Regions from separate parts of the Streptomyces sp. NPDC002730 genome, predicted to be linked through region 1. Evidence: riboswitches for the same ligand, from Rfam matches in the RefSeq annotation. Region 1 holds a riboswitch; each other region holds the start of a gene.
The links. Region 1 has a riboswitch for cobalamin ahead of ACFYXH_RS04340 (ribonucleoside-diphosphate reductase subunit alpha). Riboswitches for the same ligand answer to the same signal wherever they lie in the genome.

Region 2: it holds a riboswitch for cobalamin, as region 1 does, so the genes downstream of both, ACFYXH_RS16600 (cobalamin biosynthesis protein) here and ACFYXH_RS04340 (ribonucleoside-diphosphate reductase subunit alpha) in region 1, are expected to answer to the same signal.
Region 3: it holds a riboswitch for cobalamin, as region 1 does, so the genes downstream of both, ACFYXH_RS24920 ((2Fe-2S) ferredoxin domain-containing protein) here and ACFYXH_RS04340 (ribonucleoside-diphosphate reductase subunit alpha) in region 1, are expected to answer to the same signal.
Region 4: it holds a riboswitch for cobalamin, as region 1 does, so the genes downstream of both, metE (5-methyltetrahydropteroyltriglutamate--homocysteine S-methyltransferase) here and ACFYXH_RS04340 (ribonucleoside-diphosphate reductase subunit alpha) in region 1, are expected to answer to the same signal.

What each region holds. Positions count from the first base shown of each region.
Region 1 covers NZ_JBIAQG010000001.1:885,263-887,454, reverse strand. Annotated here, with positions in the region: gene mctP (monocarboxylate uptake permease MctP) at 1-275, shown strand, start outside; cobalamin riboswitch at 500-636, shown strand; gene ACFYXH_RS04340 (ribonucleoside-diphosphate reductase subunit alpha) at 778-2,192, shown strand, end outside.
Region 2 covers NZ_JBIAQG010000006.1:65,420-67,611, forward strand. Annotated here, with positions in the region: gene ACFYXH_RS16590 (anion permease) at 1-760, shown strand, start outside; gene ACFYXH_RS16595 (hypothetical protein) at 773-994, shown strand; cobalamin riboswitch at 1,190-1,331, shown strand; gene ACFYXH_RS16600 (cobalamin biosynthesis protein) at 1,437-2,192, shown strand, end outside.
Region 3 covers NZ_JBIAQG010000010.1:41,151-43,342, forward strand. Annotated here, with positions in the region: gene ACFYXH_RS24915 (ABC transporter substrate-binding protein) at 1-879, opposite strand, end outside; gene ACFYXH_RS24920 ((2Fe-2S) ferredoxin domain-containing protein) at 915-1,304, opposite strand; cobalamin riboswitch at 1,344-1,534, opposite strand; gene ACFYXH_RS24925 (MFS transporter) at 1,905-2,192, shown strand, end outside.
Region 4 covers NZ_JBIAQG010000010.1:23,933-26,124, reverse strand. Annotated here, with positions in the region: gene ACFYXH_RS24850 (3-hydroxybutyryl-CoA dehydrogenase) at 1-653, shown strand, start outside; cobalamin riboswitch at 828-1,050, shown strand; gene metE (5-methyltetrahydropteroyltriglutamate--homocysteine S-methyltransferase) at 1,215-2,192, shown strand, end outside.

The DNA.
Region 1 (2,192 bases):
ACGGCACGTCGGCGGCGTACGGAGTCGCGAGCCCGACACAGAAGCACTTCGGCGGCTCGTCGGCGGAGATCCCCGGCCTCGGCGAGATCGGCTACATCGGCCTCACGGCGTTCATCCTGAACGTGGTGGTGACGGTGGTCCTGACGTTCGTCCTGCGGGCGCTCAAGGCCCCGGAAGGCGTCGACGAGACCAGTCCGTCGGACTACACGGCGGACGCGGGCGACGCGGGCGTCCAGGTGGAACTGCCGCCGGCGACGGCAGGGGTGAGTCACTGACGGTCGGGCCGACTGAGGGCCGTTGCGTTTCCCGGGAGGGGCGCGACGGCCCTTGGCTGTTGGGTAGGCAGCAAATCAAGCCCCGCACATCAAGCCACAACGGCGATTGAGGCGCGGGGTCCGGGGTGGATATCCAGACCGTCCCCGGGATCACCTTGCTCCCTTACGCGTTGGAGCCGCGGTGCGCCATGACACAACATGTGGGGGGTGCCGCATCAAGCGGCCCCCACATGTATGCTCATGGTCGCTGTCGACGCAGGGGAATCCGGTGCGAATCCGGAACTGTCCCGCAACGGTGTGATGCGGTGCGCTTTGTCGTACCCCGCCAGTCCGAGGACCTGCCGACGGTGCATCCGGCTCGACCGAACCGGGTGCCGAGACGTCCGGGCCTCGCGGTTGGGCCGGTGGGCGCCGTGCGGTGTGCTGCCCTTCGACGGGTACGTACGCCCGTACCGGCCTCCCCTCCCCCGCCGGCCCAGAGCCGAGCGAGGGAGAGCACCACGTGACCATCGCGCCAGCCGATCCGGCTTCAGGCATCTCCGAGCAGGTGGCCGACGGCCCCGGGACCGCACTGCTGCGGACCCTCACGGACCTCACCGCCGATCTGCCCGACACCGACCCCGGACGTGTCGCCGCCGCCGCCCTGCGCGGCCGGCACGCCGGGTCGGACGCGGCCGAGCTGCGGAGCCTCGCCACCGACGCGGCCGCGGGGCTGATCTCCGAGGACCCTGCCTACTCGCGGCTCGCCGCCCGCCTGCTGACCCGTCATATCGCGGACGAGGCAGCCGGACAGGGCGCGGTGGCCTTCTCCGCATCCGTCGCGGTCGGGCACCGCGAGGGCCTGATCGCGGACCGTACGGCCGAGTTCGTGACGCTGCACGCCGCGCGGCTGGACGCCCTCGTCGACCAGACCGCCGACGACCGCTTCGGCTACTTCGGTCTGCGCACCCTCTACAGCCGCTATCTGCTCCGGCACCCGATCACCCGTCAGGTCATCGAGACCCCGCAGCACTTCATGCTGCGCGTCGCCTGCGGCCTCGCCGAGGACGCTTCGGTCCGTGCCCTGGACGAGGTCGCCGCGCTGTACGGCCTGATGAGCCGCCTCGACTACCTCCCTTCCTCGCCCACGCTCTTCAACTCCGGCACCCGCCACCCGCAGATGTCCTCCTGCTATCTGCTTGACTCGCCGCTGGACGAGCTCGACTCGATCTACGACCGCTACCACCAGGTGGCCCGTCTGTCGAAGCACGCGGGCGGCATCGGCCTCTCCTACTCCCGTATCCGCTCCCGCGGTTCGCTGATCCGGGGCACCAACGGCCACTCCAACGGCATCGTCCCGTTCCTCAAGACCCTCGACGCCTCGGTCGCCGCGGTGAACCAGGGCGGCAGGCGCAAGGGCGCCGCCGCCGTCTACCTGGAGACCTGGCACTCCGACATCGAGGAGTTCCTGGAGCTGCGCGACAACACCGGTGAGGACGCCCGGCGTACGCACAATCTGAACCTCGCGCACTGGATCCCCGACGAGTTCATGCGCCGCGTCGAGGCGGACGCCGACTGGTCGCTGTTCTCGCCCGCGGATGTGCCGGAACTGGTCGACCTGTGGGGCGACGAGTTCGACGCGGCGTACCGCAAGGCCGAGGCCGCCGGTCTCGCGCAGAAGTCCATGCCGGCCCGTGAGCTCTACGGCCGGATGATGCGGACGCTCGCCCAGACCGGCCAGGGCTGGATGACCTTCAAGGACGCCTCCAACCGCACCGCCAACCAGACGGCGGAGCCGGGCCACACGGTCCACTCCTCGAACCTGTGCACCGAGATCCTCGAGGTGACGGACGACGGTGAGACGGCCGTCTGCAACCTCGGCTCGGTCAACCTGGGTTCGTTCGTCGCCGACGGCGGCATCGACTGGGAGCGGCTCGA
Region 2 (2,192 bases), on a different contig from region 1:
CGCGGACAAGAAGGCCACCGCGAAGGGCTACCGCGCCGGCCAGATCGCCTCGGCGGGCCTGGTCTCCCTGGCCCACGGCACCAACGACGCCCAGAAGACCATGGGCGTCATCACGCTGGCGCTCGTCGCCGGCGGTGTCCTCTCCCCCGGCTCCAACCCCCCGATGTGGGTCATCCTCTCCGCCGGTCTCGCGATCGCGATGGGCACCTACCTCGGCGGCTGGCGCATCATCCGCACCCTGGGCACGGGCCTCACCGACCTCCAGCCGCAGCAGGGCTTCGCCGCCCAGACCAGCGCGGCCAGCGTCATCCTCGCCTCCTCCAACCTCGGCTTCTCGCTGTCGACCACGCACTCCTGCTCCGGCGCCGTGATGGGCGCGGGCCTGGGCCGCAAGGGCGGCGTGGTCCGCTGGTCCACCGCCACCCGGATGTTCGTCGCCTGGGGTCTGACCCTGCCGGCCGCGGGTCTGGTCGCCGCGGGCTCGGAGTTCGTGTCCCGGCAGGGCGACTGGGGTGTCGCGGTCGTCGCGGCCTTCCTGATCGGCGCCTGCGCCGCGATCTGGTTCATCTCCCGCCGCCAGGTGATCGACCACACCAACGTCAACGCGGCGGACGCCGACGCCGAGCCCGCGGGTGTCGTGACCACCGCCATCGCGGCCGTCACCCCGCCGCCGGCCGGCACGCCCGCGCAGGACTTCAAGACCACCATCCCGGCTCCGGCCCCCGCCGACTCCGAGCCGACGCAGCCGGCCACGGTGTAAGGACAGATCAGCATGAACATCGACTGGGCAGCTCTCGGCTCCGTCTTCGGCGTGAGCCTCGTCGCCACCGTCGCCCTGGTGGGTCTGTTCACCCTGGGCATCGTCGGCCTGACCAAGCAGGAGACGGCGGCCGCACAAGGCGGTTCCGCGGCCCTGGCACGCACCGGCGCGTACGCCTGCTTCGCGCTCTGCGCGACGGCCGTGGCGTACGGGATCTATCTGATCGTCATCTGACGGCACGGTTCACCAGTTCCACGAGCTTCATCAACCGCTTCACAGGCCGGGCCGGGCACCCCTTCGGGTGACCCGGCCCGGCTCTTGCGTCACGGGCGACGTGGCGGTACGGCCTGTTTTCGACACCTGGCGGAAATCCGCCCCGCATGTGTGCCCCAACACACTCTTGCATCGCAGGTCAAAGGCAAGTTGACGGTCGTTCTCGCAGCGTGGTGGACTGCCGAAGCCATCTACGGCGGCAGAAGAGGAAGCCGGTGCAAATCCGGCGCGGTCCCGCCACTGTCACCGGGGAGCAGTCCCCGGAAGCCAGGAACTCTCACCGCCGGTCACGTCGAACCAGGGCGCGGACACCCTGAGTGAGGACATATCGCCATGCCCGGCTGCGGTTCAGTTCCTGCTGTGAGTACGAGGGTCGTTCGAGGCGAAGCGTCGGCCTGAACCCATGCGTGCCGACCGTGAATTCGTATACGGATCCGCCGCCGGCCTGGCCGGCGACCTGCTGCTCGGCGATCCCCGCCGCGGGCATCCGGTCGCCGCGTTCGGGCGGGCCGCGGGCGCTGTCGAGCATGTCCTGTGGCGTGACCACCGTGGCTGGGGCGCACTGCACACCGCTGTGTGCGCCGGAGGCGCCGCGGGTGCCGCCGCGGTTCTCGCGCGCGGTGTACGCGGCCGCGGCCGCGCATCCGTCGCACTGATCGCCGCAGCCACCTGGGCCGTCGTCGGAGGTACGTCGCTGGGCCGCGAGGCGCGGGCCATCGGCGGCGCGCTTGCCGCCGGTGACGTGGACGTGGCGCGGGAGCGCCTGCCGCATCTGTGCGGGCGCGATCCGCAGGCGCTGGACGAGCAGCAGATCGCACGCGCCGTCGTCGAGTCCGTCGCCGAGAACACCTCCGACGCCGTGGTGGGCGCGCTGGTCTGGGGCGCCCTCGCGGGTGTGCCGGGTCTGGTGGGGTTCCGTGCCGTCAACACGCTGGACGCGATGGTCGGGCACAAGTCGTCCAAATACCGGAGGTTCGGCTGGGCCTCGGCGCGGCTCGACGATGTGGCCGGCTGGCCGGGGGCCCGGCTCACCGCGGGACTCGCGGTACTCGCGGGCGGGGATGCGCGCGGAGCCGTACGGGCCTGGCGGGCCGATGCGAAGAAGCACCCGAGCCCGAACGCGGGCCCGGTGGAGGCTGCGTTCGCGGGGGCGCTCGGC
Region 3 (2,192 bases), on a different contig from region 1:
GATCGCGGGCACATCCTTCAGAGCCGGGTTCGCGAGCAGGAACTTCTTCTTGTCCTCGACGGGCTGGTCGCCGTAGTCGTAGATGACGATGGCTTCGGGGGCGCGCTCGGCCACTTGCTCGAACGAGACGTCGCCGAACGCCTTGTCCAGGTCCTCGAAGAGGTTCACTCCGCCGGCCTGCTTGATCATTTCGTTGCCTATGCCCGCCCCGCCTGCGGTGAACGCGGTCTTGTCGCCGCTGTCATAGACGAAGATCTTGGTCGGCTTGACGCCGGCGAGCTTGCCCTCGACCGTCTCCAGCGTCCCGTGCAGCTGCTTCACCTGCCGCTCGGCCCGGTCCGGTACGCCGAAGATCTTGGCCACGTTCCGGATTTCCTGGTCCATCACGGCCATCGTCACCGCACCGGACGGGCACTCCTCGATGTTCAGATAGGAGTTGACCCCGGCCTTGGAGAGCGCGGCGCGACTGCGCCCTTCCTTCTCGTCGAAGGTGCTGGCGAACCCGCCGTAGGCGAAGTCCGGTTCTGCTGCCAGCAGCGTCTCGAAGGAGGGGTACTCCTTCGCCAGTACCTTGATCCCGCCGTAGGTGTCCTGGTACTCCGGCAGGATCTTGTCGTCGAGATAGGCGGTGCCCACCATCGACTTCTCCAGCCCGAGGGCCAGCATGACCTCGGTCGCGTGCTGGTTCAGCGCTACCGCCCTCTGCGGCGGGCGCTGATAGGTGGTCTTCACGCCGCAGTTGGAGACCGTGACGGGAAAGCCCTTGGCGGCGGAGCGCGCCGATGCGGCATCGTCCCGGGCGCCGGTGTCGCCACAGCCGGGTATCAGCAGGGTTGCGGCCACGGCGAGCAGCAGGGACATCGGGCGTTTGCCCATCATGTGGTGGGTCCTCTCACCGCAGGTGGATCGGATGGTCATCGCGAGTCGCGGGACGGCCCGGACCGGGCGCGCCGTGGCGGGGTGAAGGCATACAGGTCGACGACGTCGGGCCGTACGGCGACGCCGGGGCCGCCCGCTCGGACCCAGGCAGCGATGTCCTCGGTCGCAGCTGGATCGTTGACCAGGCCGAGCCAGACGGGCCGGGCACCGGCGGCGCGCCCTGCCGCCGAGGGCTGAACCACGATCACGTTCGCCCGCTCGCACACGTCGAGGCACTCGGAGATCCGGACCGGCGCGTCTCTGCCAAGATGTGCCGTCTGCTCCGCGTGATCAACACCGACCACTTTGGGACTGCCGCAGCAGCAGTCCCGGCACACGACGACCCGACACGGAACCGGATCGACCGGCAATGGCCGCATGGGCATACAGACTCGTTCTCCCCTCTGGGGAGATCCGCCCCAGCTCGATCGAGGAGGCGACCGCGTGAGTCTCCTGGCTCTCGGGTCGTCGCTCGTCCCGGCCTTCCCACCCGCATCCGGGCAGTGGTCTGTTCGGGATCCGCTCGCCGATCACAGTGGCGGGACCGCGCCGGATTCACACCGGCTTCCTCGTTCCGCCGTCGCCTTTTCGCGTGACATCATCGCAGAAAGGAGCACCGGTTCATACGCCCAATGCACGGCCGACCATGGCGAACTGCCACCTACAGCAGGAACGGGCGTTCGGGCCGTGAGGTGGTCGCCGAGACCGCCACGGCCCGTTCGATGCACCACCAGCACCCCGGGTCCCATGGTCCGCTCGCCGGTCCACCAACTGGTGCAGCAGCATGTCTTCGAAGCACTGCTCGCGATGCGCACCACGGCCCACTTGTCCACGAAGCCGCAGTGGCCCCCGCACTCCCATCATGGTGGTCGCGCGCACACTGACGCTCCGAACTGTGGTGTCCCACCACATGTGCCCCTGACCTGCGTCTTCCTACGGTGTGGCGACACGGAAACGTCCCCGCCAACTGTCCGGAAGTGGTGTCCATGGCCGCCCCCGCAACCGCTCCACCAGCTCCCAGTTCACTCAAGCGCATCGTCGCCGCGAGCCTCATCGGCACCACCATCGAGTGGTACGACTTCTTCCTCTACGGATCGGCCGCCGCGCTGGTCTTCAACAAGCTGTTCTTTCCTGGCTCCGACCCGCTCGTCGGAACCCTGCTGTCGTTCCTGACGTACGCCGTCGGGTTCGCCGCCCGCCCGCTCGGTGCGCTCGTCTTCGGGCACTACGGCGACCGGCTCGGCCGCAAGAAGCTGCTGGTGCTGAGTCTGCTG
Region 4 (2,192 bases), on a different contig from region 1:
TCGTGTTCACCGGCAGCCTCGACGACCTGGCCGACCGGCAGCTCGTCGTCGAGGCCGTCGTCGAGAACGCCGACGCGAAGACCGAGATTTTCGCGGCCCTGGACAAGGTCGTCGAGGATCCGGAGGCGATTCTGGCCACCAATACCTCGTCCATCCCCGTCATGCGCCTGGGCATGGCCACGCACCGCGCCGACCGCGTCCTGGGACTGCACTTCTTCAACCCGGTGCCTGTCCTGCCGCTGGTGGAGGTCGTGGCATCTCTGCACACCGCGCCCGAGGCGGTGACGGCAGTCGAGGAGTTCGCGACCGGCACGCTGGGCAAGACGGTGGTCCGCTCCCAGGACCGGGCCGGCTTCGTCGTCAACGCCCTTCTCATCCCGTATCTCCTCTCGGCGGTCCGCATGGCCGAGTCCGGCTTCGCCACCGCCGCCGACGTCGACGCGGGGATGGAGCTCGGCTGCGCCCATCCCATGGGGCCGCTCAAGCTGGCGGACCTGATCGGCCTGGACACTGTTGCGGCCATCGCGGAGTCGCTGTACGACGAGTTCAAGGAACCTCTCTACGCCCCGCCACCGCTGCTCCAGCGGATGGTCGAGGCGGGGCTGCTCGGCCGCAAGTCGGGCCGGGGGTTCCACACCTACGACCGGGGCTGAGGAGCCCGGGTTCGCCGCCGGGGCTGAGGGGCCCCGCGGCTGCTGTGGAGCGGGGCGCGGAGCGGTTTGACTGAGCTGCCCCGCGCCCTGCTGTGTTGCTCGTGCCTGAGCCACATGGCTCAGATCACCGTCCGGAATGTGAACAGCTGTATTCGTGCTCAAGGGCTGCCCTCTAGGCTGGCCGTCGCAGCTGGTTCGTCCTGTCAGCCAGGCAGGAGCGTCGTAAGAGGGAACCCGGTGAAAATCCGGGACTGCCCCGCAGCGGTGAGCGGGAACGACCGCCGTCATACGCACTGGGCCCGGCCGGGTCTGGGAAGCGACGGCCAGTAGGAGTCCGCCGGGAGACCGGCAGACGTGCCCGCGAGTCCGAAGACCTGCCCGTTGCCCGTACGCGACTCGATCGCGTGCGGAGATCCCGGTGACCTCGAGGGCGGGTCGGCGTACGTACCAGACGGACGGCCGCGCGCACGGCGCGAGACCGTGCCGTCCGGTTCGTCACCCCTTCGCGTTCTCTGCCCGTCGCCGGGTTCCACAGGAGACATACTCGCGAAGGAGACTTCCGTGACCAGCTTGTCCACAGCCGCGGCAGCACGGGCCACCGTGTACGGCTACCCCCGTCAGGGCCAGAACCGTGAACTGAAGAAGGCTATCGAGGGCTACTGGAAGGGCCGCGTCACCGCTGCAGCCCTCCGGGAGACCGCCGCCGAGCTGCGCCGTGCCAACTGGCAGCAGCTCACCGAAGCCGGCATCCACGAGGTCCCGACCGGCGACTTCTCGTACTACGACCACGTCCTGGACACCAGCGTCATGGTCGGCGCGATCCCCGCCCGCCACCGTGCCGCCGTCGAGGCAGACTCCCTGGACGGCTACTTCGCGATGGCACGCGGCACCCAGGACGTCGCGCCGCTGGAGATGACCAAGTGGTTCGACACCAACTACCACTACCTGGTCCCCGAACTCGGCCCCGACACCGTCTTCACCGCCGACTCCAGCAAGCAGGTCGCCGAGCTCAAGGAAGCAATTGCGCTCGGCCACACCGCCCGCCCGGTGCTCGTCGGACCGGTCACCTATCTGCTGCTGGCCAAGCCTGCCCCCGGCGTTGCCGCCGACTTCGAGCCGATCACTCTGCTGGACCGACTGCTGCCGGTGTACGCCGAGGTGCTGTCCGACCTGCGGGCCGCCGGCGCCGAGTGGGTGCAGTTGGACGAGCCCGCCCTTGTGCAGGACCGCACCCGCGCGGACCTGAACGCCGCGGCCCGCGCCTACCGCGACCTCGGTGGTCTCGACGACCGGCCCAAGCTGCTCGTCGCCTCCTACTTCGACCGGCTCGGCGAGGCCCTGCCCGTCCTCGCCAAGGCCCCCGTCGACGGTCTCGCGCTCGACTTCACCGAAGCCGCCGCGGCCAATCTGGACGACCTGGCCGCGGTCGGCGGGCTGCCCGGCAAGCGCCTGGTCGCCGGAGTCGTCAACGGCCGCAACATCTGGATCAACGACTTCGAGAAGTCCCTGTCCACGCTGGGCACCCTGCTCGGCCTGGCC